3 regions of the Oceanobacillus sp. FSL K6-3682 genome follow, and region 1 is predicted to be linked to each of the others. Evidence: predicted binding sites of a transcription regulator. Region 1 holds the regulator's gene; each other region holds the start of a gene.
The links. The regulator NrdR, encoded in region 1, represses ribonucleotide reductase genes. The targets are predictions, from matches to a motif close to AACACNATATATNGTGTT.
Positions count from the first base shown of each region.

Region 2: a site for NrdR is predicted at 3,592-3,609, ahead of MHH51_RS13595 (vitamin B12-dependent ribonucleotide reductase). Genes of this name have one in related genera too.
Region 3: a site for NrdR is predicted at 4,417-4,434, ahead of MHH51_RS16895 (anaerobic ribonucleoside triphosphate reductase). Genes of this name have one in related genera too.

Region 1 covers NZ_CP150263.1:2,153,064-2,160,272, forward strand. The annotation lists gene MHH51_RS10725 (glyceraldehyde-3-phosphate dehydrogenase) at 122-1,153, shown strand; gene MHH51_RS10730 (HAMP domain-containing methyl-accepting chemotaxis protein) at 1,206-2,399, opposite strand; gene MHH51_RS10735 (MCP four helix bundle domain-containing protein) at 2,405-2,893, opposite strand; gene MHH51_RS10740 (cytosolic protein) at 3,321-3,704, shown strand; gene nrdR (transcriptional regulator NrdR) at 3,725-4,198, shown strand; gene MHH51_RS10750 (hypothetical protein) at 4,188-4,361, shown strand; gene MHH51_RS10755 (DnaD domain protein) at 4,358-5,677, shown strand; gene dnaI (primosomal protein DnaI) at 5,694-6,623, shown strand; gene ytxC (sporulation protein YtxC) at 6,992-7,209, shown strand, end outside.
Region 2 covers NZ_CP150263.1:2,717,976-2,725,184, forward strand. The annotation lists gene MHH51_RS13585 (ABC transporter ATP-binding protein) at 1-157, shown strand, start outside; gene MHH51_RS13590 (ABC transporter permease) at 144-917, shown strand; gene MHH51_RS13595 (vitamin B12-dependent ribonucleotide reductase) at 965-3,529, opposite strand; gene MHH51_RS13600 (rhodanese-like domain-containing protein) at 3,862-4,236, shown strand; gene gcvPB (aminomethyl-transferring glycine dehydrogenase subunit GcvPB) at 4,330-5,799, opposite strand; gene gcvPA (aminomethyl-transferring glycine dehydrogenase subunit GcvPA) at 5,792-7,141, opposite strand; gene gcvT (glycine cleavage system aminomethyltransferase GcvT) at 7,177-7,209, opposite strand, start outside.
Region 3 covers NZ_CP150263.1:3,405,789-3,412,997, reverse strand. The annotation lists gene MHH51_RS16915 (cysteine desulfurase) at 1-1,052, shown strand, start outside; gene sufU (Fe-S cluster assembly sulfur transfer protein SufU) at 1,039-1,467, shown strand; gene sufB (Fe-S cluster assembly protein SufB) at 1,507-2,904, shown strand; gene MHH51_RS16900 (TraB/GumN family protein) at 3,227-4,204, shown strand; gene MHH51_RS16895 (anaerobic ribonucleoside triphosphate reductase) at 4,508-6,385, shown strand; gene nrdG (anaerobic ribonucleoside-triphosphate reductase activating protein) at 6,385-6,852, shown strand.

The DNA.
Region 1 (7,209 bases):
GATACTCCAAATAATGATAAGAAACATTTTTATATTTAATGACACACTTTACCTTATATATGTTATACTAATTGTAACAAAAGATAAAAAGTATAACATAATCAGGAGGAAAGAAGTGCTTATGGAGAAAACGCGTATTGCAATAACAGGTTTTGGCCGAATTGGTAGAATGGTTTTTCGTCAGGCGATGGAAGAGGAACAATTAGAAGTTGTTGCCATTAATGCAAGCTATCCATCAGAAACACTTGCTCATCTAATTAAATACGATAGTGTTCACGGCCCTTTTAAGGGAGAAGTGAAAGCGTTGCCGAATAAACTGATTGTTAACCGCAAAGAAGTTCTTTTAGTAAATTCCAGAAATCCTGAAGAACTCCCATGGCAGGATCTTGGTATTGATATTGTTATTGAAGCAACAGGTAAGTTTAAAACGAAAGAGACAGCGGGCCTTCATTTGCAGGCGGGAGCAAAAAAAGTGATTATAACTGCGCCTGGAAAAGAGGTTGATAAGACAATTGTAATTGGAGTAAATGAAAGTGATTATAACCCGGAGCTGGATGATGTAATTTCCAATGCGTCCTGTACTACAAATTGTCTGGCCCCCGTGGTAAAGGTTATTGATGATCACTTTACAATAAAGAATGGACTGATGACAACAGTCCATGCTTTTACAAATGATCAAAAGAATATTGATAACCCGCATAAAGATTTACGTCGGGCAAGGAGCTGTACGCAATCTATAATTCCAACGACGACAGGCGCTGCTAAAGCACTTGCAGAAGTGATGCCTAAGCTTAAAGGTAAATTACACGGGATGGCATTACGCGTGCCGACTCCTAATGTGTCCTTAGTTGATTTAGTGATTGATATTGAAGAAGATGTCACTGCAGAAGAGGTTAACGCAATATTTAAACAGGCTGCAGAAGGAAATATGCATGGAGTCATTCAATATTCTGATGAACCTTTAGTTTCTGTTGACTATACAACAAGTACTTATTCTGCAACAATTGATGGCCTGTCAACGATAGTAATGGATAATAATAAATTAAAAATTATTGCCTGGTATGATAACGAATGGGGTTACTCAAAACGAGTTGTTGACTTAACCAGCTATGTAGGCTATAAATTAGAACAGAAGGTACGTTTAACATCATAAGAACAGGAAGAAATCCGCGTGAAAAACTTCATGCGGATTTCTTTTTCTGTTATTAAACTTTAAATTTACCTGCTTCATCCTGAAGTTCTTGAGCAGTTTCGCTTAAGGATGTAGCGACATGAGCTACTTCATTCATTGTTGCAGTCTGCTCCTCCATCGACGCTGCAATCTTATCAATATTTCCGGACATGACTTGAGAGCCTGTTGAAATCTCTGTAACCGATGCTGCCACTTGTTCTGCACTTGCTGAAAGCTCCTGTGAGGTCGCTGAGATTTCCTGAATTTCATTTGTCATACCTCGAATAGCTTCTACAATAGCTTCAAACGATGAGCCAGCTTCAGTAATAACCTCTACTCCTTTATGAACAGCAGGCAGGGCACTTTGCATAGCTTTTTCAACATTTTCTGTGTCATTTTTAATTTCTTTAGTTAACATGCTGATAGAACCAGCTGATTTTTTTGACTCCTCTGCCAGTTTACGTACTTCATCTGCCACTACTGAAAATCCTTTTCCCTGCTCCCCTGCACGAGCTGCTTCAATTGCTGCGTTTAATGCTAACAAATTTGTTTGATCTGTGATATCAGTAATAACATTGGTAATATTTTCAATTTCTTCTGTTTGTTTTGCCAATTTTATCACAAGTTCATTTACTGAAGATGCCGACTCATTAATATTGTTCATCTGCTGCTGAGCATCACCGATAATCTTCGTCCCGTTTTGAGCAGATTCACTTGTTTCACTGGAAGAAGAATGAAGCGATTGTGCGGCTTCTGCAATCTGCTGTACACCTTGTGCAGTTTCTCCCATCGCAATGGAGCTTTCATTCGCTGCATCTGCTGCTGTTTGAGAGGTTTCAGCTGTATCGGCAGCCTGCTTTGTCACTTCTTCTGTTGTAGCAGATGCTTCTTCAGCACTTGCAGAGAGCTCTTCAGATGATGCACCTAACTGTTCCGCATTTTGTTGGATACGAACAATTAAGTCACGTGTATTATTTTTAGAAGCATTGAAAATAACAGCCAATTGACCTAGTTCATCTTTCGATTTAACAGCAATATCTTCAGCAGATAAATCACCATCGCCAATTTTCTTTGCAATATCCATGACACTTAATAATGGAGCTGTTATAGAACGGCGAACATAGAACATTAAACCAATTCCAATTAGTATACTTGCCCCTAAAACAATGATTGAAACAACCTGTGCGATACCAATCGCAGAATCTATTTCTCTTTCGATATTATCCATTTGTCCTACTTGATAGTTTTCATTGCTTGTGCCGCTTCAAACATTCCTTCATTGACATCTTGAACAGTTGTATTGACAATTTCTGTTGCCTGTTCTATATTGTCATTTTGAACAGCAGCTATTATATCAGGCATTACTTCGTTGAATTCATCATTTGGGATGCTGGCCTGTTCCCAATACATTCTCATTTCTTCTGAAGCTAAATACCCTTCCAGTTCGTTTAAATTTTCATCCAGCTCCCCGGCAACAGTCAGAAGATTTTCTCTATGCATGTCTTCCTCCGGTTCTAAAATCAACGAACGGATATGGAGCGCCTGCATGGCGACATCGTAGCGGATGTTTTCAATTAAGAAAAGCTGTTCCAGGCGGTAATCCATTGCTTCTTCTACTTCGCTTTTAATATTTTTCAAATTCATCATACTGCTGCCTACAGAAACAGCTAATAAAACAATTAACACAATAAAAGATAAATTTAACTTCTTTCCTACACTCATTAAACATACTCCTTCTTCTTTAAAAATGATATAATTACTTTCTTATTTAGTATATCGGTCGTTTATCATTAATATGTAGTAGGTCTTTGCTATTGTTTTGTGAAAATAATACTACAACCAATTACCGAAAAATGATCTTATTGAAGCTCCGAAAAATTTTACTTGTTTTTGGATGATTTCAATAAATTTTGCTTTATGTTTAACCTGAATGCTTCTTCGTTTTAGGAAAGTAGTTTAAATGTTTAAATCATGTTAAAATAGTACACACGTAATTATTATATTCATATGTTCAAGAAGTGTGCGCTTTATAAAGCAGATAAATAGAACCTGACAGCTGATTTCATAGGCTTACGAATACTGAAGGGTTATTTTTCACCGGACTTTTTGAACACTCTCTTACTAGTGAAAATATAGGATGTGTATGTATATGTCGATGGGTTATAAAATTAAACGTTTTTTTAATAATCATTCAGAAACCAGTGATAATCATATAGATAAGTCTTTAAAAACCAGGTATTATAAAGCGAGTAAGAATACAGTTATTCAAACTGTAGAGGATTATTTTAATTCGAGTCCGGATTTTTCAATTCATGCACGCTCCGATCAGCATGGAGAGATTGGAGCAACCAGCAAACGCGGTAAAAAAGTTTTAGTTATCGCTACAGTTGTTATGGTTCGGCCATACTATACAGCACTCGATTTTTCTGTAACGACAGAAACACCTGTCCATATTGATTTTGGCCATAGCAATAAAATAATAAGAAGAGTATATCAGCATGTAAATGAACAGCTGCCGGAGATAGAAATGTAATTTGAGAAGGAGTGAACGAAATGCGTTGTTCCAACTGTAATAACAAAAATACTAAAGTACTGGATTCTCGACCGATAGAAGAGGGAGCAGCAATACGTAGACGCCGGGAATGCGAGAAGTGCGGATTTCGTTTTACCACTTTTGAACGGATTGAAGAAGTACCACTCATTGTTGTGAAAAAAGATGGCATGCGTCAGGAATTCTCGAGAGAAAAGCTGACAAGAGGCATTATCAGAGCATGTGAGAAGCGGCCTGTAGCTATAGATACGATAGAAAACATTGCATTGGAAGTAGAAAAAAGTTTGCGAAACACAGGAAATTCTGAGGTTTCCAGTCATACAGTAGGTGAGATGGTGATGGAGAGACTTGCAGAAGTTGATGAGGTCTCTTATGTCAGATTCGCATCTGTATATCGTCAATTTAAGGATATCTCCGTTTTCTTAGACGAGCTGAAAGAAATTATTAAAACGGATAAACAAGCACATGAAGAATAAAAATGAAATTATGTGGCCGGGACTGCGATTACTCGTCCAGTCGAAAACATTTTTGATTGAGGGCCCTGCCGGACAAAATTTGGGACTGCGGTTACTCGCCGCACGAGAGACATTGCAGACTCTTATACATTTTTACTTTTCAAAAAAGGATGGGTTATCATGAATGTAATTGGAAAAATCCTTCCTATTGATGGATATAATGTTGTTATGGACAAACAGCCTCCACTTGATTTTAATGCTTCTTTGACACATCTGTATCAGCCGTTAATCGGTATCCAGGCAATTTCTTTATACTATACTTTGTTTTATGAGGTGGGTCATGTGCAAAAGGTGCAGACACACCATACATTAATGACATATTTAAATTTGACACTGGATGATATCTACCGTGCACGTATAAAGCTGGAAGCCATCGGGTTATTAAAAACTTATAAAAGAACAGAGGACGGCAGAGATTATTATACGTATAATGTGCAGTGCCCATACTCTCCGAATCAATTTTTCAGGGAAGCAATGCTGTCTCAGCTGCTGCTGCATCATATAGGAGAACTAAAATATAATGAGCTTTATTCGCGTTATGTAAAGGATAGTCATCTATATGGCGAAGAGGTAACAGCTGATTTTAATGAAGTGTTTGATACAATAACACCATCTTTGCCTGTTGCTGAGAATGTAAAAACAAAGAGGCAGTGCACTGAAAAGGATTCAATGGATTTTTCCTGGATAGAACAAACGCTCAAGCAGCGGTTTATTCCAGCTGAAAGAATCCTAAATTCTGCGAATAAAAAGCTTATTCATCAAATGAAGGTATTGTATGACATAGAAAGTGTTGATATAGAGAAAGCACTGCTGTGGGCTCTTGATGAAGATAATAAATTGAATCAGGAAGAGTTTAAATCAGCATGCCACGACATGTTTATTTCCCGTAACAACGGGCAGTCTATCCGTTTAAAAGAAAAGATAACGGCGAATACAGAGGCTATAATGAAGAAGCCTGAAACAAAGGAAGAACAGCTTATTCAAGAGCTGGAGACAATTTCTCCAAAGCAATTATTAGAAGATCTATCAGATGGGAATCATGCATCTGAGCAGGATATCAAGGTTGTCCGCGAGGTTATGACCAGGCAGGGATTGCCAGCTCCTGTCATGAATGTTTTAATTCATTATGTCCTGCTGCAATCAAATATGAAGCTGTCCAAAGCTTATATGGAAACTATTGCCGGCCACTGGTCCAGAGTTGGACTGAAGTCTGCCAAAGAAGCAATGAGCTTTGCTAAACAAGAACAGGAAAAATATAAGTCTGCTAAAAATAAACCAAGAAAAAATAATAATTATAATTACAATAATAGCTATAAGAAAGAGGTTGTTCCGGATTGGTTTAACAACCGGAAGAAGAAACAGCCGGTGAATACAGGCTTAAGCGAAAAAGAGCAGCAGGAAATTGAAGCTAAGCTGCAAAAATATTTAAATGAAAGCTGAAAAGGAGGGATGCTTGATGAAGCCTATACAATCAGAATTAAAAGCATGGATGGATACGAATGAGAATTTCAAATCCAATTATACTAGAATAAAAAAAGAAATTCTGAGTGATCCCTCTATTCAATCATTTTTACATGAACACCATGAACTGACTGACCACGATATTGAAAAGAACTTAATGCGGCTATATGAATATAAGACACAATCCAAGCAATGTGATCGCTGTGCTTCTTTTGGAGAATGTCAAAACATGGTTCAAGGGTACTCTCCGATATTAAGTATGGATAAGAATGAAATTAGACTCAGTTATGAAAAATGTCATTCACGTATTCAGGCTGAAGAACAGCAGGCGCAGCAGAGGTTATTTCAAAGTCTTTATATGCCAAAAGAGATTTTGGAAGCGAAAATGTCAGAAGTTATTCAGGATAAGTCGAGGATTTCAGCAATTGGTGAAATTATCAATTTTTTAGAGGAAGCTAAAACAAGCTTGCCTAAAAAAGGTTTATATCTTCATGGCTCGTTTGGAATTGGTAAAACATATCTATTAGGTGCTATAGCGAATGAACTGAAAAAGAGAAATTACTCAACTACACTTATTTATATGCCGGAGTTTGTCCGGGAAATAAAGGGTTCTTTTAAAGATGATTCTTTTAATGAAAAGATAGATTTCTTTAAGAAAGCAGATGTTTTAATGCTGGATGATATTGGGGCGGAATTACAATCAGCCTGGTTCCGGGATGAAGTATTAGGCTCTGTCCTGCAATATCGTATGATGGAAGGCTTACCTGTTTTTTTCTCTTCCAACTTTGATTTAAATCAACTGGAGAAGGAACTTGCAAGTACAAGAAATGGTGTGGAAGAAGTCAAAGCCGGGCGGATTATTGAGCGTATTAAGCAGGTAAGTACAGTGGTGAAAATGTCTGGTGAAAACAGAAGAGACGAATAGAAAAGAGGATTTCCGCTGATGGAAATCCTCTTTTCTATTCATATGTTTATCATCAGGTGAAACTTTTTAAATGTTTTTTTAAATAGGCATAACAAGTATCTTTTTGCAGATTTTTTTATAGAGGCTGTTCAAAAGTCCCTAAGTGCTAGTATATGCTCTTGATCCATTCGTGAGATTCATACGAATGGATCGAATCTAGTTTTAGCAAATATTACGAGCAAGAATTAACTTATATATCACTTTTTGAACACCCTCTTATACTACATCAAGCAAATCTGCTAGTCTGACTAGTTTGAGCATTTTTATCTGAACTTGTCCATATAATGTAACAGTTTGTAAGTGGATGAGGGTGATATGTATTGTTGGAAGTGTATTTTGAATCAGATAAGGAAGTAGCGGCTTTTCGTAATCAGTTAAATCCATATAGAAAAAAGATCAGAGTACATCAACAAGCAAATACCAGATGGGGTAATAAATTATGTCTGGAAGGTGATTTAGCAGGGATAGATTTAATTAACGTGATAAGCTCTGCGATGGCAAATGTTTTTATAGAAGAGCATCTTTCTGATATCATCATTCGAAAAAT
Region 2 (7,209 bases), 560 kb from region 1:
CACTGTACAGCTAGAGAAAAGCGAGGATATTTATCAGATTTTTCAGGTATTACAATTAAATCGCACACCAATTGATTCGATTGACCGGAAAGCAATTCGATTTGATGAAGTATTTCTAAAAATTATACAAGGAGACCACCAATATGCAATGGATTAACTTATTTCGTGCCAATCTGCGAAAGGAATACCTGGAAATGAAGCGTTATCTGCCAAATACAATTGCTCTTGTCTTAACGTTTTACTTTATCTTTTTAGGATTATTCGGGGTCATTCATTTTTTTGGAGATCCATCGACACAGGATGCTAATATCCAATTTGTTATTGTTAATTATATTTTTTGGTTTTTGGCGCTTAGTGTCATTCAAATGTTTGGTTTTGAAATTGTCAATGAAGCCATACGTGGAACGCTTGAACAATTATCTATGTCCCCGATGGGAATCTGGCGAATTTTAAGCACCAGACTGATTGCCAGTACCATTATTTACGGAATTATTATATTTGTTTTATTAATTATTACGATGCTGACTGCAGGACAATGGCTTAATATTGATATTTTATCTATTTTTCCTATCTTTGTTTTAACTGTTTTCGGGATGTATGGTGTCGGTTTAATGGTTGGTGGATTGGCAATTGTTTACAAACAGATCCAGGCATTCCTGCAGATTCTGCAATTCCTGCTGGCAGGACTTACTTTTATTCCGCTTGCAGCATCTCCACTTATGTATTTCTTGCCATTTGTCATTGGTGTTGATTTAGTCAGAGACATTATGATTGACGGACAGACATTAATAAATATCGGATGGGTCCCTCTAACAATTTTATTTATAAATGCTTTTGTCTATTTTGTCGCCGGTCTGTTGTTCTTTAATTACTGTGAACGCATGGCTATGAAAAAAGGATTGCTTGGTCAATATTAGCACAAAAAAAGGAGAGCAGTTCAATCAGAACCGCTCTCCTTCTCACTTTACAATCCACATTTCAATTGTGCACCGCAGCTGGTACAAGTATTACAGCCGCCAATGTCTTCCACGCTTCCCTCCCGGCAGACCGGGCATGTATCGCCTACTTCTGAACCGATAGTTACATTTGTTTTATCTAATTCCTGAATCGTGTCCATAAGAACAATTTTCTTATCTTTTTCTTCATCCGGGAATAATTCTGTTTGTTCTCCAACCTGATTATCTTCCGCTTTCAGGGTCAGCACCTGTGAATCTCTGCTTCCGTCAACATAGACTGTACCGCCTTTAGCGCCGCCATTATAAAGACGTCGATAAACACTCTCTACCTGATCAACGGTATACCCCTTCGGCGCATTTACCGTTTTGGATATAGAGCTGTCCACCCAGCGCTGTATCACACATTGTGCATCAGCATGTGCTTCAGGGCTTAAATCCATTGCAGTTACAAACCAATCCGGCAAAGGCTTGTCCGCTGCTTCCGGATGCGCTTGTAAATATTCCTCTACAATATCTGCTTTTACTTCAATAAACTTCCCTAATCTGCCGCTTCTAAAGTAAGAGAACGAGAAGTATGGCTCCAGCCCTGTACTTACTCCGACCATTGTACCTGTACTTCCGGTTGGAGCTACAGTCAGCAAGTGCGAGTTTCGGATACCATGTTCCAGAATGCCCTCCTGAATATCCTCTGGCATTTTTTGCATATAACCCGTTTGGATAAAACGTTCACGTAAAGCTTTTGTTTCTTCCTCCGTTTCTCCGACTAAGAAGGGGAAGCTTCCTTTTTCTTTTGCCAGCTCAATAGAAGTCCGGTATGCTGTTGTTGCAATGATTTCAAATACCTGGCCGGCAAGCTTATTTCCTTCTTCCGAACCGTAAGCTGTCTCACAGTAAATTAATAAATCATGCAGTCCCATAACCCCTAAACCGACACGTCTTTCCCCTAATGCTTGTTTTTTATTTTCGGCCAGAAAATATGGTGTTGCATCAATAACATTGTCCTGCATTCGAACCCCAGTCTCAACTGTATCCTTTAATTTTTCTACATTTACCGTTTTTGTTCTCTTATCTGCCATTTCTGCTAAATTGACAGCAGCTAAATTACAGACAGAAAACGGTGCCAGCGGCTGCTCACCACAAGGGTTGGTTGCGACGACCTGTTGACCGTACGCTTTTGCATTTGTCATATCATTGGCATTATCAATAAAGAAAATGCCCGGCTCTGCTGAGTACGTTGCACAAATATTGATTAGGTTCCACAGCTCTTTTGCTTTCACTTTTCGATACACACGAACGCCATAGCCCATTTCTTCCCATTTACGGACATCTCCAACCTCGTGCCACTGTTCGTTATAAGCTTTCATTTCTTCTGTTGTATAATTCTCTACATCCGGAAATCGCAGTTCATAATAATCGTCCTCTTCAACAGCTTCCATAAATTCTTTGGTAATGCAAACAGAAATATTAGCACCTGTCAGGAAATCTGGATTGTGAACCGAATAAGTTCCTCCATCACGCAGCTGGTCATTGGCCTTTTTCATTGCTGCATCCGTAAATCCTCCTTGACCAGGTATTGCTTTATAATTGACAATCCCTTGATATAAATCAAATTCGGTTTCAGTCAGCGGCGTAAATTTTAATTTTTCTTTTGCCAGCTGCTTAATTTGTTCGTCGTCCGTATTTTCTATTAAATAACGTAATATACGCGGATTTTGCATCTTAGAAATAATAAATTCAATAATATCCGGGTGAGAATCAACAAGCATAATCATTTGCGCACCTCGTCTGGAGCCGCCTTGTTCCACCAGATTTGTCAATTTAGCAATATCATCCAGCCAGGAAACACTGCCGGATGATTTTCCGTTAACGCCTCTAGCCAATGTGTTACGCGGTCTTAACGTGGAGCCATTTGTACCGACACCGCCGCCGCGTGACATTATCTCCATCACCTGCTTACGATGATCCGAAATTCCTTCGCGGGAATCTTTTACAAAAGGCATAACGTAGCAATTAAAATATGTTACATCTGTTTCAGCTCCTGCGCCATAAAGCACGCGCCCTGCAGGAATAAAGTTCATGGAAGCTAATTGCTTGTAAAATGCTTCAAAGGATGCAGCCTTTCTTTCTTCCGTTTCTTCAACCTCTGAAAGCCCAGTTGCATTTCTTTTGGCAATTTGTTCATAATAAATTTCCAAAGGCTTCTCGATAACATCAAGAGAACGCGTAATAATACCGCTTTCCCGCTCTTCTTCCTTATCTAATACACCAATATAATCTGATTCGACAGCCACTTTCGCCTTGTTTTCTTTCCAATTAATATCTATAATAAACCCTAGGCCCCGTGCCGGGAATTTAGGATCTGCTTTTACAGTCAGAACGACAAAATCGCCGTTTTTTAACGTTTTTTTCTCCGTATCTTTAAAAGCATATCGATCCAGCATTACCAGCCTGGACACACCTTGATGTGTAATATGCATTTCCTCTGTAATTGAGTGTACTGCTTCGAATTTTTTTATATCTTCATTAAGCGCATCTATATTAATCTGTCTTAATGATCCCAATTGGATAGTCAATGTTATCGCTCCTTGTCATCTTACGGTTAATTAATTATTAGTTTATCATATCCACTGCCCAAAATACAATATATAGTATCCGTTTCATGATTTTGACACAATATATAGTTAATTATCAGAATAGCAAGTACTTTCCATTAAAAGATCGGCTATTTTTTTATTCCCTTAAAATGGATGGGGAAACCTCTCCTTTATTAAAAATAACATCTGAAATTTGAAAGAAGACTATTTTTTTATAATAAATAGGGGTTTCACAAATAAAAACTTTGAAAAATAAAATCCCTGCCCATATAATGAATATGTAGAATATAAAGATAGACGGGGGAAACAAAATGACATTTTTACTTATTGCTTTAGTTGTTCTGCTTGCGGTTTCTATTTTTCGCTTTTATAGACAACGCACTTATCTAAATGGATTGACAGAAGAACAATTTCGAGAAGGATATCGTAAAGCACAGTTAATTGATGTTCGGGAACCGCAGGAATTTGAAAGAGGTCATATCCTTGGGGCGCGTAATATTCCGGTAACACAGATGAAGCAAAGACTTGTTGAAATGCGAAAGGACAAGCCTGTGTACCTGTATTGTCAAAATAGCAGTCGTTCCGCAAGAGCTGCGCAGCTGTTGCACAAAAAAGGATTTAAGGATATTTATCAGCTGAAAGGCGGATTTAAAAAATGGACTGGTAAGATTAAAACAAAAAAATAATCTTTTCTGGTTATCGCCATTGAAATGCATATTTAACGTTAAAAGCTGATTCAGAGCAAAAATTACTCTGAATCAGCTTTTATTATCTGTTATTTATGATATTTCCCCTTCTTCATATCGAAGTATCGGCTTACGAGCAGCTGTAGCTTCATCCATCCGTTTTACAATTGTATTGTGCGGAGCTTCCTGAACAATTTCCGGATTTTCTTCTACTTCCTTTGCAATATGAATCATGGTATTAATAAAGGAATCCAATGTTTCTTTAGACTCTGTTTCAGTCGGTTCGATCATCATTCCCTCTTCCACATTTAGCGGGAAATAAATTGTCGGCGGATGAAAATCAAAATCTAACAGTCTTTTTGCCATATCTAATGTCCGGACACCCAGTTTTTTCTGAATACTCCCTGATAGTACAAATTCATGCTTACAATGCTGCGGATACGGCATTTGAAATGCTTTTTCCAGTTTGCGCATCATATAATTCGCATTTAACACAGCATATTCACTGACTTTTTTCAGGCCTTCTGCACCCATCGTCCGAATATACGTATACGCACGTAAATTAATACCGAAATTCCCATAGAACGGTTTGACACGGCCAATGGATTTTGGTATGTCATAATCCAAGCTGAAAGTACCGTTGTCTTTAATAATCAATGGTTTTGGCAGATAAGCGGCAAGCTCCTCACTGACCCCAACAGGTCCTGAACCCGGTCCTCCGCCGCCATGTGGTCCTGTAAATGTTTTATGAAGGTTTAAATGAACCGCATCAAATCCCATATCTCCAGGTCTTACATAGCCCATAATCGCATTTAAATTAGCTCCATCGTAATAGAGCTTCCCGCCAGCTTTGTGAACAATTGACGCCATTTCTAAGATTTCTTTTTCAAATAAACCTAATGTATTAGGATTGGTAAGCATCAAGGCTGCCGTATCTTCCCCAACGACACGCCGTAAATCCTCGAGATCTACGAGACCCTCTTCATTCGATTTAACCGTCACAGCTTCAAATCCAGCTACTGCTGCAGATGCCGGATTTGTTCCATGTGCTGAGTCCGGCACAATTACTTTTGTCCGGTGATGGTCTCCATTTGCTTCATGAAATGCCCGGATCATCATTAATGCTGTCCATTCTCCCTGTGCGCCGGCAGCTGACTGCAGAGAGACCTCATGCATGCCTGTAATTTCTTTTAAAGATTCCTGTAAATCGTAAAGCATTTCTAAAGCACCCTGTACTGTCCCCGGGTCCTGATATGGATGAATATGACTGAACCCTTCTAGACGAGCAATATCTTCATTGATTTTCGGGTTATACTTCATCGTACACGATCCAAGCGGATAAAATCCGGAATCCACACCATAATTGCGGGATGCAAGTCCAGTATAATGACGGATAATATCTAATTCACTTACTTCTGGAAGCTTTGGCGGCTCTTTACGAATATAAACATCTCCTAACTCCGCTTCCAGGTCAAAGGATTCAATTTCTAACTCCGGCAAGCTGTAGCTTGTTCTACCTTCTTTACTGCGTTCAAATAATAATGGAAAATTTTTATCAGACATGCATATCCCCCAATTCTTTCACAAGTTGATCAATTTCTTGTTTTGTACGAATTTCTGTCACAGCCACGAGCATCTGACCTTGATATGCCGGGTCAATCTTCCCTAAGTCGAAGCCGCCAAGAATACCTTTTTCAAGCAAAGCAGCATTCACTTTTGTAATATCCTGGTCCAGCTGAATAACAAATTCATTGAAGAAAGAACCTTCATAAACAACTGGTATACCGTTTTTTATAAATTTCTTTTTCGCATAACGGGCCTTCTGCATATTCATTTCAGCCATTTTCCGTATACCGTGCTTACCGATAGAACTCATTGCAACAGAACTCGCTAAAGCATTCAGTGCTTGATTGGAGCATATATTTGATGTCGCTTTATCACGGCGGATATGCTGCTCACGTGCCTGCAGTGTCAACACATAGCCTCTTACATCATTTTCATCATTTGTCTGGCCTACTAAACGCCCGGGAACTTTTCGCATTAATTTCTTTGTTGTTGCAAAGTAGCCGCAATGCGGTCCGCCGAATTGCGCTGGAATTCCAAACACTTGCGTATCACCGGTTACAATATCTGCTCCAAATTCTCCAGGAGGAGTCAGGTACCCTAAAGCAAGCGGGTTACTGGAAACAATAAGCATTGTTTTCTTTTGGTTTTCTAACAGCTTTTGAATAGCATCCATCGGCTCAATCTGTCCAAAAAAGTTGGGATATTGAACAACAACACCTGCTATCTCATCATCAAGCTTTTCCTCTAAATGAATGAGATCTGTTTTTCCGTTATTTAATTTTATCGGGATAATTTCAATTTCCTGTCCTTTGGCATATGTTTGAATAACCTGCTGATATTCAGGATGTACAGCATCTGAAACCAATACTTTCTTTCTCTTCGTCTGGGCTGCACTTAAATTAACTGCCTCTGCTAAAGCTGTTCCCCCGTCATACATAGAGGAATTCGCAACTGGTAAGCCTGTCAGCTCAGATATCATTGTCTGAAATTCAAAGATAGCCTGCAATTCTCCTTGAGAGATTTCTGGCTGATAAGGCGTATATGCTGTGTAGAATTCAGATTTAGAAATCACATGATCGACTATGGACGGAATATAATGATCGTATACACCGGCTCCAAGAAATGATACAACTTCCTTGGTACATATATTTTTATTTGCCAATGCTGTCAGTTCTTTCGTTAATGCATATTCATTAATGGGCTGCTTTAAATCCAGTTCTTTTTGTAAACGGACACCTGCTGGAATATCAGCAAACAGCTCATCTGTATCCTCTATCCCTATTGCCTTCATCATTTCTTGTTTATCTTCACTTGTCATCGGTAAGTAACGGAACTCCATCTTTTCTCCCCCTTATTTATTACGCTGGTAAACGATTATCTACGGTAAAATGGTGTTTTGACCACCTT
Region 3 (7,209 bases), 1.3 Mb from region 1:
CCCTTGGGTCAAGAGCGACTGATCAGTATGAGGGAGCACGTGAAAAGGTTCGGGAATTTATTAATGCGAAGAGCACAAAAGAAATTATCTTTAACCGGGGCACAACAGCAGGGCTGAACCTGGTAGCATCAAGCTACGCAAGAGCCAATGTCGGCCCGGATGATGAGATAGTGATCACTCCAATGGAGCATCACAGTAATTTGATTCCCTGGCAGCAGGCTGCTAAAGTAACTGGAGCTCGCTTAGTGTATCTGCCGTTACAAGAAGACGGTACAATTTCACTTGATGATGTTAAGAATACAGTAAATGAAAAGACAAAAATCGTTGCAATAACGCATGTTTCCAATGTTCTTGGAACGATTAATCCAATAAAAGAGATCACGGAAATTGCCCATCAGCACCAAGCTGTAATGGTTGTAGATGGAGCACAGGGAGCTCCGCACATCAAGGTGGATGTGCAGGATATAGATTGTGATTTTTATGCTTTTTCAGGTCATAAAATGTGTGCACCGACTGGTATTGGTGCTCTTTATGGCAAGCAGGAGCTTTTAGAAAGTATGGAGCCGATTGAATTTGGCGGAGAGATGATTGATTTTGTGAATCTATATGATTCTACATGGAAGGAGCTGCCTTGGAAATTCGAAGGCGGTACACCTATCATTGCTGGAGCAATTGGGCTTGCAGCAGCAATCGATTTTCTAAATGAAGTCGGTCAGGATGAAATACTGGCTCATGAGACAGAGCTGGCAGCCTATGCGCTGGAGCAAATGCAAACAATCGATGGTATTCAAATTTATGGACCTCGGAAACGGGCAGGGCTGGTGACCTTTAATCTGGATGACGTACATCCGCATGATACTGCGACAGTTCTTGATGCGGAAGGAATCGCTGTCCGGGCCGGTCATCATTGTGCACAGCCTTTAATGAAATGGCTGGATGTGGTTGCAACCGCCAGAGCCAGTTTCTATCTCTATAACACGAAAGAGGATATTGATCTTTTAGTTGCAGGGCTGTTAAAGACAAAGGAGTATTTTGGGAATGGCTTTGAATAACCTCGATACACTTTATAGACAAGTTATTATGGATCATTATAAAAATCCGCGCAACAAAGGAACACTTGAAAAGGATTCTGTGACAGTGGATATGAATAATCCGACCTGCGGTGACCGTATTCAATTGCAGTTAGATATCCAGAATGGGATTGTAAAGGATGCGAAATTCCAGGGAGAAGGATGTTCCATCAGTATGGCATCCGCATCCATGATGACACAGGCGATTAAGGGACTGGAAGTAGAAACGGCACTAAAAATGTCAGAAATGTTCTCTAAAATGATGTTAGGTGAAGATATCGATTCAGAGGATATGGGCGACATCGAGGCACTTCAGGGAGTTTCCCAATTTCCTGCAAGGATTAAATGTGCAACACTTGCATGGAAAGCGATGGAAAAGGGAGTGCACGACGAATAAGACAGAAGTTTTTATTCTGTCAGAGGGAGGTTATTAACAATGGCAAAAAATATGCCGGAAATTGAAGAGTATAAATATGGATTTCATGATAAAGACGTATCTATTTTCCGTACAGAAAAAGGATTAACGCCAAATATTGTTAAAGAAATTTCGAAAATGAAGGAAGAACCACAGTGGATGCTTGACTACCGTCTAAAGGCATTAGATCATTTCTACAAGCGTCCAATGCCGCAATGGGGCGGGGACCTTTCAGGTTTAGACTTCGACGAAATTGTTTATTATGTAAAACCTTCTGAAAAGCAAGGTAGAACTTGGGATGAGGTGCCTGAAGAAATCAAACAGACTTTTGACAAATTAGGTATTCCTGAAGCAGAACAAAAATATCTTGCAGGTGTATCTGCACAATATGAATCAGAAGTAGTTTACCACAGTTTGAAGGAAGACCTTCAGGAACTTGGTATTGTATTTAAAGATACAGACACTGCACTGAAAGAAAATGAAGAACTATTTAAAGAATACTTTGGAACAGTTATTCCTTATTCTGATAATAAATTCGCTGCATTAAACTCTGCAGTATGGTCTGGCGGTTCATTTATTTATGTACCAAAAGGCGTAAAAGCAACAACGCCATTACAAGCTTATTTCCGTATTAACTCTGAAAATATGGGACAGTTTGAGCGTACGCTTATCATTGTTGATGAAGAAGCATCTGTACACTATGTAGAAGGCTGTACAGCACCAGTTTACACAACAAACTCTCTTCACAGTGCTGTTGTAGAAATTATTGTTAAGAAAGACGGCTACTGCCGTTATACGACAATCCAAAACTGGGCAAACAATGTGTATAACCTTGTTACAAAACGTGCAGTTTGTGATGCGAATGCAACGATGGAATGGATTGATGGAAACATTGGTTCCAAGCTGACGATGAAATATCCAGCTATCCTTCTAAAAGGAGAAGGTGCACGCGGAAATACGCTTTCTATCGCTTTAGCAGGAAAAGGACAGTTGCAGGATGCTGGTGCAAAAATGCATCACCTGGCGCCAAATACGTCTTCAACAATTGTTTCTAAATCCATCTCTAAACAGGGCGGTAAAGTATCTTACCGCGGTTTAGTACACTTTGGACGTAAAGCGGACGGAGCCCGTGCTAATATTGAGTGTGATACACTTATTATGGATAATGAGTCGACTTCCGATACCATTCCATACAATGAAATTCTTAACGACAATATTTCTTTAGAGCACGAAGCAAAAGTTTCCAAAGTATCTGAGGAACAGCTTTTCTATCTGATGAGCCGCGGTTTATCAGAGGAAGAAGCGACAGAAATGATTGTTATGGGCTTCATTGAACCATTTACAAAAGAACTTCCAATGGAATATGCTGTTGAGATGAACAGATTGATCAGCTTTGAAATGGAAGGATCAATCGGATAAAAAATTGTAAAAGCTAAAATAAAAAATGACTGCCAGGTTCTATGCGGCAGTCATTTTTTATTACCAAACAAATAAAATAAAATGATATTTATACATTTTAGACACATAATCTATTTTGCAAAATATAAAAAATAACATAGTATTCAGTATTTTAATTATCTATTATTATCATTTATTAGTTGTTTGAAATACATATAAGCTTCATTCATACCAAATAATGCAGTATTCAACCTCTTTTTTCTTCCATTTGCAGCATAAATAATGATAGGCTAATTAAAAGACCTTATGATAGAGTCAGGAAAATAACAGGAGGAATCTAGGAATGAAAAAAATTTTATTAGCACTATTCATATTTTTATTTGCAGGTGTGTTGACCGCATGCGGTGGAGATGAAGATGCAGCAGAAACTGAAGATACAGCAGATGAAGCTGCAACAGAAGAAGAGACAGCGGGCGAAACCGATAATGAAGAAGAGAACGGCGAAGGAAAAGGCGGTTTCTTATGGAAGGTGGAATCTGGTGATACAGAAATGTATTTGCAGGGAACGATTCACTTAGGAAACGATGATTTCTATCCATTAGATCCGGCTATTGAAGAAGCGTTTGATAGTGCAGATATTGTTCTGCCTGAATTTAATTTACTGGAAGAAACGCCTTCACAGCAAGAAATATTAGAATATGCTACATATGTAGATGACAGTACACTGGAAGAAGAACTGCCGGAAGAAACATATGAGGAGCTTGCATCTATTTTTGAAGAGAATGGATTGGATTTAGAAACAATGAACGATTTTCAGCCATGGTTCGTGGAGATGATGCTGCTTGAACTTGTGACCATGACGAGTGACGTCGACTCACAATCTGCTGTCGATCTATATTTTCTTGAAAAAGCAACAGAGGAAGGGAAAGAAATTGTTTCTTTAGAAAGTGCGGAAGAACAATTTGAGGTGCTTAGCGGTTATTCCATGGAAACCCAAATACAGACATTGGAACTAGCTGTTGAGGGTTATGATGAGGCTGCTGAAGAGATGGAAGGGCTGGCTGATGCATGGCTTGAGGGAAATATCGAAGCAATGGAAACGATGTCCGATGGTTATGAAGAAGCAGGCATTAATGATGAATATATGGAAGAGTTGAATGATAAACGGAATATTGATATGGCAAACAGCTTGGATGAAATTTTACAGGAAGACAGCGGTCAGGTTTATTTTGTCTTTGTGGGGACGGCTCATTTCACCGTTGATCCAAGTATTATAACGGAGCTTGAAGACAAAGGCTATGAAGTAGAGCATGTTTATTAAATCAGATCTAAAATATTCAAAAATCTCGTAAGTATTCGCAGACTTACGAGGTTTTTCTATAATAAAACGAAATTATAGAACGTTTTTAACTGAAGCGGAAATGATAAAGCAAAAAATTATAGAGATATTTTAAAAAGTCATAAAATGTACATTTGAACTCCCTTGCATCTTCATTTAAGATTTAACTATATATAGTAACGTTTTTATCTTGTTATACTATATATAGTTTTGGGTAAGTTAAATAGAAATACATTGAAAACATGAAGAAATGAATGGATGGAGAAGAATAGGGAGGCATAGAAAATGGTAGAAATAAAAGAAGCCCCTGCAAGCACAAATATAGATTTAATGCAGGATTTTAAGGATATTGTATCCAGCTCTAATCAGGATTTAATCCAGGAGAATGCAAATGTTGACGGAAAATCACCGTGCGGACAAATGAACAAATTTGCCAGTGAGAGCGCTAAATTTTATGCAAAACAAAATATGCTGCGTCCGGAAGCAAGGCAGGCAATGGAGGATAACTATATTCATATTCATGATTTAGATTACATGCCTACAGGAACAGCGACCTGCTGTCAAATCCCTTTGGGAAAATTATTGAAAAAAGGATTTAACACAGGGCATGGACATATGCGATCCCCGCAAAGCATTATGAGTGCGATGGCATTAGCGGCAATTGTTTTTCAAAGCAACCAAAATCAGCAGCATGGTGGTCAGAGTTTTCAAGCATTTGATTATGATTTGGCTCCCTATGTGAAGAAATCCTATGAAAAACGGCTTCATAAATTACAGCAATATCAGCTTCCCCTTGATCAAAAGGAACTGGAGAAATTAGCTTGGAATGAAACAGAGCAGGAATGTTATCAGGCGTGTGAAGCATTCATACATAATTTGAACAGCCTCCATTCCAGAAGCGGCGGTCAGGTTCCATTCACGTCTATTAATTACGGGACAGATACAGGCAGGGAGGGGAGGCTGATTATAAAAAATCTGCTTTTAGCTACACAATCAGGATTAGGAAAAGGAGAGACCCCTATTTTTCCAATTCAAATTTTTAAAATGAAAAAAGGGGTTAATTTTTACAAAGGCGATCCAAATCATGACTTGTATCAGTTAGCTCTCGAAACAACGGCAAAACGGCTTTTTCCAAATTTCAGCTTTATTGATGCACCGTTTAACTTAGCTTATTATGAAGAAGGGAATCCTGATTCAGAAGTAGCTTATATGGGCTGCCGTACACGTATTATGGCAAATAGGCATGGAGAGGAAAACAGTGTAGGACGTGGAAATATTTCGTTCACCAGTATTAATCTAGTAAAAATAGCTCTTACAACTTCAACCATGGAAGCATTTATGCAGAAATTAGAGGATTATGCAGAAATCGTTATTCGTCAATTATATGAACGTTATTTATTTCAGACGAATAAACTTGTGAATAATTTCACTTTCTTGCATGGAGAAGGCGTCTGGACAGGCAGTGATGAGCTTAACTCTGGAGATAGATTAGAAAAAGTGCTGAAGCAGGGAAGCTTGAGCGTTGGTTTTATTGGTCTGGCAGAGTGTTTAAAAGTATTGATAGGTAAGCATCATGGAGAATCAGAGCAGGCACAGGAGCTGGGGGAAGAGATTGTTTCCTTCTTACGGAAGAAATGTGATGTGGCTTCGGAATGTTATGATTTGAATTATTCGCTGATTGCAACACCTGCAGAAGGCTTAAGCGGCCGTTTTACGAAACAGGATCAAAAGGATTTTGGAAGGATAGAAGGAGTTACAGACAGAGATTATTATACGAACTCTTTCCATATTCCTGTATACTACCCAATCCGTGCTGTGGAGAAAATAAAACGGGAAGCAGTATATCACCCATATACAAATGCCGGCCATATCACTTATATCGAAGTGGATGGAGATATCAGCAAAAATGTAAAAGCAATCGATACACTTGTAAAAACGATGGCTGAGAGCGGAATCGGGTATGGCAGTATCAATCATCCAGTCGATCGCTGCAAAAGCTGCGGCTATACAGGAATGATTGATAATGAATGTCCAGCTTGCGGGATAACCGATGAAAGGCAATTTGACCGGATTCGGCGTATTACCGGCTATCTGGTAGGAACAATGGATAAATGGAATACTGCTAAGGCATCTGAAGAGCATGACAGAGTGAGGCATGTCTAATGGAAACGGCGAGAGTATTGTCTATCTATCATGATTCTGTTGTCGATGGGGAAGGACTGCGTACGGTTATATTCTTTGCCGGCTGCCCTCATTACTGCAAAGGATGTCATAATCCAAGGTCATGGAATTTGCGAAATGGCAATGAAATAAGTGTACAGCAGATTGTTGAGGAAGCTTTGAACCCTTTAACAGATATTACATTAAGCGGCGGAGATCCATTTTACCAGGCGGAAGCTGCGGCAAATGTTGCCAGACAATTGAAAGCACATGGTAAAAACATATGGGCATATACGGGCTGGACAATAGAACAACTGCTTGAAAATAAAAATTCGCATCAGCTGGAGCTTCTCAAATATGTAGATGTACTGGTGGATGGTCCATTTATTTTAGCTGAACGGGATTTAACTCTATCGTTTCGCGGGAGTCGGAATCAGCGGATTATTGAAATGAAGAATATATTAGAGTGATATAGCAAGAAAAAACTGATCTGAGATAAATAACGTCCAGATCAGTTTTTAATTGGCTGAAAATGATAAGCCCAACTGGATACAATGAAAACCTACATAGGGTTTCTCAAGTTGCGATGTTTCCTTTTGCGTAATTTTACAAGCTTTAAAGAAAAAATAAGTATATAATTACTTTCATAGCAGTAGAGTAAGTAAGTTGATTTATTTTGAGAGTCCAAAAGAATGTGAAGATATTGTAAAGAATCCATCTTACCTGCAGTGAACAGGTTTCAATCTAATAAAAAAAGGTAATAGCTCAAAATAGAGAAAAATAGTTTAATTTGCTAAAATACGTTAAAAATAGGGATGAGATTTGAT